Regions from separate parts of the Streptomyces sp. NPDC001828 genome, predicted to be linked through region 1. Evidence: riboswitches for the same ligand, from Rfam matches in the RefSeq annotation. Region 1 holds a riboswitch; the other holds the start of a gene.
What was found. Region 1 has a riboswitch for glycine ahead of gcvT (glycine cleavage system aminomethyltransferase GcvT). Riboswitches for the same ligand answer to the same signal wherever they lie in the genome.
Positions count from the first base shown of each region.

Region 2: linked by a shared signal. The riboswitch ahead of gcvP (aminomethyl-transferring glycine dehydrogenase) and the one ahead of gcvT (glycine cleavage system aminomethyltransferase GcvT) in region 1 are both predicted to bind glycine.

Region 1 is NZ_JBIATV010000006.1:261,008-265,303, reverse strand. It holds gene glyA (serine hydroxymethyltransferase) at 1-751, opposite strand, end outside; gene gcvH (glycine cleavage system protein GcvH) at 790-1,164, opposite strand; gene gcvT (glycine cleavage system aminomethyltransferase GcvT) at 1,265-2,380, opposite strand; glycine riboswitch at 2,534-2,631, opposite strand; gene ACFYZA_RS19625 (AAA family ATPase) at 2,761-3,429, shown strand; gene ACFYZA_RS19620 (enhanced serine sensitivity protein SseB) at 3,536-4,296, shown strand, end outside.
Region 2 is NZ_JBIATV010000001.1:9,297-13,592, forward strand. It holds gene ACFYZA_RS00055 (DNA polymerase IV) at 1-1,234, shown strand, start outside; gene ACFYZA_RS00060 (PRC-barrel domain-containing protein) at 1,150-1,539, opposite strand; glycine riboswitch at 1,664-1,770, shown strand; gene gcvP (aminomethyl-transferring glycine dehydrogenase) at 1,965-4,296, shown strand, end outside.

The DNA of each region.
Region 1 (4,296 bases):
AGTTGATCTTCTTGGCGAGCTCCTGCGTCGACAGGATGACACCGCCGCGCGGACCGCCGAGGGTCTTGTGCGTGGTGGTGGTCACGACGTGGGCGTGCGGCACCGGGTTGGGGTGCAGGCCCGCGGCGACCAGGCCCGCGAAGTGGGCCATGTCGACCATCAGGAACGCGCCGACCTCGTCCGCGATCCGGCGGAAGGCGGCGAAGTCCAGCTGACGCGGGTACGCGGACCAGCCGGCCACGATCAGCTGCGGCTTCGACTCCTTGGCCAGGCGCTCGACCTCGGCCATGTCGACCTCGCCGGTCTCGTCGACGTGGTACGGGACCACGTTGTAGAGCTTGCCGGAGAAGTTGATCTTCATGCCGTGGGTCAGGTGACCGCCGTGGGCCAGGTTCAGACCCATGATGGTGTCGCCCGGCTTGAGCAGCGCGAACATCGCGGCAGCGTTCGCCTGGGCGCCCGAGTGGGGCTGCACGTTGGCGGCCTCGGCGCCGAAGAGCGCCTTGATGCGGTCGATCGCGATCTGCTCGACCACGTCGACGTGCTCGCAGCCGCCGTAGTAGCGGCGGCCCGGGTAGCCCTCGGCGTACTTGTTGGTGAGGACCGAGCCCTGGGCCTCCATGACCGCGACCGGAGCGAAGTTCTCCGAGGCGATCATCTCGAGGGTGGACTGCTGACGGTGGAGCTCGGCGTCGACGGCGGCGGCGACGTCCGGGTCCAGCTCGTGGAGAGACTGGTTCAGAAGCGACATCAGACGATCCCTTGAATCCCTTATCCCTGTGGTCTGGGTCAGCTGGCGAAGTCGGTGTACTCGTCGGCGGAGAGCAGGTCGCCCGGCTCGTCCGTGACGCGCACCTTGAACAGCCAACCGCCCTCGAACGGGGCCGAGTTGACCAGCGAAGGGTCGTCCACGACGTCCTGGTTGGCGGCCACGACCTCGCCGGTGACCGGGGAGTACAGGTCGCTGACCGACTTGGTGGACTCCAGCTCGCCGCAGGTCTCGCCCGCGGTCACCGTGTCACCCACCTCCGGAAGCTGTACGTACACGACGTCACCGAGCGCGTTGGCCGCGTGCTCCGTGATGCCGACCGTCGACACGCCGTCCTCGGCGCTCGACAGCCACTCGTGCTCCTTGCTGTAGCGCAGCTGCTGCGGGTTGCTCATGACCTGAATTCTCCTGTACGCGGGGGAGTGCTGGTGACGGGGTCTCGACGAGTGTCTCGGACGGCGAGACGGGAAAGGGGCTGCCGAAGGGAGGCGCGCGTCACTTCTGGCGCTTGTAGAAGGGCAGCGCGACGACCTCGTACGCCTCGTGCGTCCCGCGGATGTCGATGCCGACCCCCGGGGTGCCGGGCGCGGCGTGCTCGGCGTCCACGTACGCGATGGCGATCGGCTTGCCGAGCGTCGGGGACGGGGCGCCCGAGGTGACCTCGCCGACGACCTCGCCGCCGGCCACGACCGAGAACCCGGCGCGCGGCACCCGGCGGCCCTCGGCGATCAGGCCGACCAGCTTGCGCGGCGGGTTCGACTCGGCCTTCGCGGCGGCGGCCTCCAGAGCCGTACGGCCCACGAAGTCGCCGTCCTTCTCGAACTTCACGACCCGGCCGAGGCCGGCGTCGAAGGGGGTCAGCGCGGTGGTCAGCTCGTGCCCGTACAGCGGCATGCCCGCCTCCAGGCGCAGCGTGTCGCGGCAGGACAGGCCGCACGGCACGAGGCCCGCGTCCTGGCCGGCCTCGGTCAGCGCCCGCCACAGCCGCTCGGCGTGCTCGGGCGTCACGAACAGCTCGAAGCCGTCCTCGCCGGTGTAGCCGGTACGGGCGATGAGCGCGGGGACGCCGGCGACGGTGCCGGGCAGACCGGCGTAGTACTTCAGGCCGTCGAGGTCGGCGTCGGTCACGGACTTCAGGATGCCGGGGGACTCGGGGCCCTGCACCGCGATCAGCGCGTAGGCGTCGCGGTCGTCGCGGACCTCGGCGTCGAAGCCGGCCGCGCGCTCGGTGATCGCGTCGAGCACGGTCTGCGCGTTGCCCGCGTTGGCGACGACCATGTACTCGGTCTCGCCCAGGCGGTAGACGATCAGGTCGTCGACGATCCCGCCGTCCTCCTGGCAGATCATCGTGTACCGGGCGCGGCCGGCGCCGATGGTGGCGATGTTGCCGACCAGCGCGTGGTTCAGGGCCTGCATGGCCTCGGGGCCGGTGACGGTGATCTCGCCCATGTGGGACAGGTCGAACAGCCCGGCTCGGGTGCGCACGGCGTTGTGCTCGTCGCGCTCGCTCCCGTACCGCAGCGGCATGTCCCAGCCCGCGAAGTCGGTCATCGTGGCGCCCAGCGAACGATGCAGGGCATCGAGGGAGGTCAGACGGGGGGCGTTGCTCATGGATGTTGCTCCAAGGTCCCGGGGCATGACGGTCGAGGACATCCTCCCCATCTGTCATCGGAACCTGAGAGGTTCACCGTCGCGCGCTGCGCGTCACGGCTTGCACCTTGGGTGGGGCCGCCCGGCAGGGGACGGCCCGCTTTTCAGATCTGCCTCGTCCGCGCGGTACGGGGCCTGAGAGATTCAAGGGAGGGACTTGCTCCTTCGGCGCCCCAGCTCACAGCTGCTGAGGACTCTCCCGCGCGGATTCGAACGGCCGGTATGCAGTTGGCGCGCACATCATTGCACGCATCCCGGAAGCGGCAAATCGCTTGAGCCCTATTACCGTCTCTTTACACTTCCAGGGCAGGGGTCCCGGGATCCGAACAGGGGGGAGTGCCATGACGGTTGGACGCGAAACGGGCCGGGTGCGGGAGGTGCCCGCGCCGGACGGGCCCGGCCGGGAGGTCCCGGGACAGCGGGCGCGGCCGGTGGTGACCGAGGCGGTGCGGGATCTGCGCGGGAGGCCCGGGCGCACGCCGCCGGAGCTGCTCTTCGACGCGGGGGACGTCGTGGTGGTGTCGGGTCTGCCCGGCAGCGGCAAGACGACACTGATGCGCCGCACCGTCACCGACCGCCGCATCGACTCCCAGGACACCCGTCTCGCCTGGCAGCGCCGGCTCCCCGGCATCCCGTACGCGCTGTACCGCCCGCTCACCCGCACCGCGCACTTCGCCAGGACCTGGTGGGCCCTGCGCTCCGGGGACAGCCTCGTCGTGCACGACTGCGGTACGCAGGCCTGGGTGCGGCACTGGCTCGGCCGGGGCGCCCGGCGCCGCGGCCGCGCACTGCGCCTGGTCGTGCTCGACGTGCCGGCCGGCACCGCCCTGGAGGGCCAGGCAACCCGGGGACGTTGGGTGTCCAAGTACGCCTTCGCCCGGCATCGCGGCGCGGCTCGCCGCCTCATAGCCCAGGTGGAGGCCGGGCGGCTGCCCACCGGCTGCGCGAGCGCGGTCCTGCTCGACCGCGAGTCGGCCTCCGCGCTGCACCGCATCGGCTTCGCGCGGTAGCGCCCGGTGGCGCGCGCCGGGCCCGTTCCCGGCACCCTTTCACCCGTGCGCGTCGGCGGCGCTAGGGTCGTGGAGCACGACAGCAGTCGGGGGAGAAGGACGGCACATGAACTTTCCGGAGCAGGCGTTCGCGCATCCGCACGGCGGCGGAGGCTGGCCGGGCAACGAGCTCGAAGAGGTCCTCGCGGCGGCCCTCGGGCAGCCCGACGCGGGCCCCCGCCTCATAGAGGTGCTCGGCCGCAACCCCGTGTGGGTGCCGCTGCCCAACGGCGGCGGTCAGGGCAGCAGGGACCTCGACCTCCCCACCATGGAGCTCGACGGCGTCCCCTACGTACCGGTGTACAGCTCCGAGCAGCAGTTCCTCCAGTGCGTCGGCTCCCACATGTCGTTCGCGGTCGCCCCGGCCGTCGAGTTCGCCCGCGGGCTCCCGCCGCGGCTCGGCATCGTGGTCAACCCCGAGGGCGCGGTGGGCATGCCGCTGCCCCCGCCCGCCGTCGCCGAGCTGTGCCGCACCGGGCTCACCGCCCTCGACGGGCCCGCGTCCGGCGCGCGGGTGCGGCTCTTCGAGCCGGACTGGCAGGAGGACCCGGTCGACTTCCTGGCCGTCGCCGCCGAGGAGTTCGAGACGATCGGCGTGGTGCTCAGCGCCCGTCGCGCGCTCGCCTCCATCGAGGGCGAGCCGCCCACGCTCTTCATCGGCGTGGAGTTCGCCACCTGGGACGGCGCGGGACGCAACGCCCCCATGGAGGCGCTCGGCCGGGCGCTCGGCCGGGTCCCGGTCGGCTGGCCGGTCAATCTGGTCCTGCTCGACGTGACCCAGGATCCGGTCGCCATCTGGATGCGCGAGCGGGTACGGCCCTTCTACGC
Region 2 (4,296 bases), on a different contig from region 1:
GTTGGTCGAGCCGCTGAGCCTGGACGAGGCGTTCGTGGACCTGGAGGCCGGCGGGGTGGCCTTCGAGTCGGCCTCGGCGCGGGCGGCCGGTGAGCGGCTGCGCAGGGACATCAGGGCGGTCACCGGGCTGAGCGGGTCGGTCGGGCTCGCCGGATCCAAGATGCTGGCCAAGATCGCCTCGGAGGAGGCCAAGCCGGACGGGCTCGTCCTGATAGAGCCGGGCACCGAGCGCGAGCTCCTCGGGCCGATGTCGGTGCGCACCCTGCCGGGGGTGGGCCCGGCCACCGGGGAACATCTGCGCCGGGCCGGGATGACCACCGTGGCCGACCTCGTCGAGGCGGGCGAGGACGAGCTCGTACGGCTCCTGGGCAAGTCGCACGGCGCCTCGCTCTACCGGATGGCGGCCGGGCACGACGACCGGCCCGTGGTGGCCGAGCGGGACGCGAAGTCGGTGTCCGTGGAGGACACCTTCGATGTGGACCTGCACGACCGGCTGAGGATCACCATCGAGGTGGGGCGGCTCGCCGACCGGTGTGTGCAGCGGCTGCGGGCGTCGGGGCACTCGGGCCGCACCATCGTGCTCAAGGTACGTCGGTACGACTTCTCCACGCTGACCAGGTCCGAGACCCTGCGCGGGCCCACCGACGACCCCGCGGTGGTCCGGGAGGCCGCCGCGCGGCTCCTTGAGGCGGTGGACACCACGGGCGGGGTGCGGCTGCTCGGCGTCGGGGTCAGCGGGCTCGCCGACTTCACGCAGGAGGACCTGTTCGCGCAGGCCGCAGGGGAGCGGGCCGTGGAGGAGCCGGCGGGGCCGCTGGGCGAGGAGTCCACCCCGGCCGCCGAGGCGGAGGCGGAGCCCCCGCAGGACCCGGCACAGCGGCGCTGGCTGGCCGGGCACGACGTACGGCATGCCGAGTACGGGCCCGGCTGGGTGCAGGGCAGCGGGGTCGGGCGGGTCACGGTGCGCTTCGAGACGCCGACGGCACGGGCGCCCGGGCGGGTGAGGACGTTCAAGGTGGACGACCCCGGCCTGGAGCCTTCCGAGCCGCTGCCGCTGGTCGAGCCGACCGGAGCGGAGAGCGGGGAGGGAGGAGGGGCCGGAGCGCGGAGGGACGGGGAGGCGGGGGCCGCGGAAGGGGCGGCGGCGGGTCAGGATTCGCCGTTGGCGAGCCGGCCGAAGTCGCGGTCGGAGGGCGGCGGGCCGGGTTCGGGGGCCGCGATGTCCAGACCGTAGTGGTGGTAGAGCTGGAGCTCCTGTTCCGGGGAGAGGTGGCGGCCGACGCCGAAGTCCGGCGCGTCCTTGATCAGGGCACGGTCGTACGGGACGCGCAGCGTCTCGTCGACCAGGGTGCTCGGTTCCAGCGGGACGAAGGCGTCCCGGCTGAACAGTCCGGTGCGCACCGCGGCCCACTCGGGCGCGCCCGTGGCGTCGTCCAGGTAGACCTCGTCCACCGTTCCGATCTTGTGCCCATTGCGGTCGTATGCCTTGCGGCCGATCAGGCTGCGCGGATCGATATCGGTCTGCACGGTCCCTCCAATTGGTCGCAACCGGTTACAACTGCTCCATAAGCACTACGAAAGTGCACATCCCGGGTGTTGGCCACTTGAGCAGGTGAACAAAGAATCGAGCTCGGACCTCGCTGGTACGCTGGCAAGCGGCTGCTGACCCCGTGCGGGAGAGTCCACCGAAGAGCTCATCGAGTTCTCGGCGGACGCCGAAGGAGCAACTCCTCCCCGGAATCTCTCAGGCCCACGGACCGCACGGACGAGGTCACTCTGGAAAGCAGGACGGGGGACGTACGGGCACTTCAGCCCGGGCGGAACCTTTCCTCACCGACGGTGAAAGCCGGGTCGCCCCCATGCGCCCCGGTGAAGCTCTCAGGTTGAGATGACAGAGGGGGAGGCCGTCCGGGTACCCGCGCCGTGGTGCCCCTCGCAGGTCGTGCGACCAGGAGGCCTCCGTCATGACCGCCAACCGCATTCCGCTCAGCCAGCTGGAGCGTGGCATCCCCTTCGAGCAGCGCCACATCGGGCCCGATGCCGAGGCGCAGGCCAAGATGCTCGCCCAGGTCGGCTACGGCTCGCTCGACGAGCTCACAGACGCCGCCGTTCCCGAGGTCATCAAGAGCGCCGGGGCGCTGGGTCTGCCCGAGGCGCGCACCGAGGCCGAGGTGCTGGCCGAGCTGCGCCGGCTCGCGGACCGCAACCAGGTGCTCGCCCCGATGATCGGCCTCGGTTACTACGGCACCTTCACGCCGCCGGTCATCCTGCGCAACGTCATGGAGAACCCGGCCTGGTACACGGCGTACACGCCCTACCAGCCGGAGATCTCGCAGGGCCGCCTGGAGGCGCTGCTCAACTTCCAGACCATGGTCGCCGAGCTGACCGGCCTGCCGACCTCCGGCGCCTCGCTGCTCGACGAGGGCACCGCGGCCGCCGAGGCGCTCGCCCTGTCGCGGCGCGTGGGCAAGGTCAAGGGCGGGGTCTTCCTCGTCGACGCCGACACCCTGCCGCAGACGGTCGCCGTGATCCAGACGCGCGCCGAGCCGACGGGCGTCGAGGTCGTCGTCGCCGACCTGAGCGACGGCATCCCCGCCGAGGCCGCCGAGCGCGGCGTCTTCGGCGTGCTGCTCCAGTACCCGGGCGCCTCCGGCCAGGTCCGCGACCTCAAGCCGGTCATCGACGCGGCCCACGAGCTTGGCGCGATCGTCACGGTCGCCGCCGACCTGCTCGCGCTCACCCTGCTCGCCTCGCCGGGCTCGCTCGGCGCGGACATCGCCGTCGGCACGACCCAGCGCTTCGGTGTCCCGATGGGCTTCGGCGGACCGCACGCCGGGTTCATGGCGGTCCAGGAGAAGTTCGCCCGCAGCCTGCCGGGCCGCCTCGTCGGCGTCTCCGTCGACGCCGACGGCAACAAGGCCTACCGCCTGGCCCTGCAGACCCGCGAGCAGCACATCCGCCGCGAGAAGGCCACCAGCAACATCTGCACCGCGCAGGTGCTGCTCGCCGTGATGGCCGGCATGTACGCCGTCTACCACGGCCCGGACGGCCTGAAGCAGATCGCGCGGCGCACCCACCGCTACGCCGTCGTCCTCGCCGAGGGCCTGAGGGCCGCCGGGGTCGACGTCGCCCACGGCGCCTACTTCGACACGCTGACCGTACGCGTCCCGGGCAAGGCCGCCGAGGCCGTCAAGGCCGCCCGCCAGGGCGGGGTCAACCTGCACCTGGTCGACGCGGACACCGTCTCCTTCGCCTGCGACGAGACCACCACGCGGGCCCAACTGGCCGCAGTCTGGGCCGCGTTCGGGGTCGACGCCGATGTGGAGGCGCTGGACACCGCGGCCGCCGACACGCTGCCGGAGGCGCTGCTGCGCACCGACGAGTACCTGACCCACCCGGTCTTCCACCAGCACCGCTCCGAGACCGCGATGCTGCGCTACCTGCGCAAGCTGGCCGACCGCGACTACGCGCTCGACCGCGGCATGATCCCGCTCGGCTCCTGCACGATGAAGCTGAACGCGACGACCGAGATGGAGCCGGTGACCTGGCCCGAGTTCGGGCAGATCCACCCCTTCGCGCCGGTCGAGCAGGCCGCCGGCTACCTCACGCTCATCCGCGAGCTGGAGGAGCGCCTCGCCGAGGTCACCGGATACGACGCGGTGTCCATCCAGCCCAACGCCGGCTCGCAGGGCGAGCTCGCGGGTCTGCTCGCGGTGCGCGCCTACCACCGCGCCAACGGCGACACCCAGCGCACCATCTGCCTCATCCCGTCCTCCGCGCACGGCACCAACGCCGCGAGCGCCGTGATGGCCGGCATGAAGGTCGTGGTCGTCAAGACCGCGGACGACGGCGAGGTCGACGCCGACGACCTGCGCGCCAAGATCGAGCAGTACCGCGACGAGCTCTCGGTGCTGATGATCACCTACCCGTCCACGCACGGCGTGTTCGAGGAGCACGTCGCCGACATCTGCGCCCTGGTCCACGAGGCCGGCGGCCAGGTGTACGTCGACGGCGCCAACCTCAACGCCCTGGTGGGCCTCGCCAAGCCGGGCAAGTTCGGCGGCGACGTCTCGCACCTCAACCTGCACAAGACGTTCTGCATCCCGCACGGCGGCGGCGGCCCCGGCGTCGGCCCGGTCGGCGTGCGCGCGCACCTCGCCCCGTACCTGCCCAACCACCCGCTCCAGCCGAGCGCCGGCCCCGAGACGGGCGTCGGCCCGATCTCGGCCGCGCCGTGGGGCTCCGCGGGCATCCTGCCGATCTCGTGGGCGTACGTACGTCTGATGGGCGGCGAGG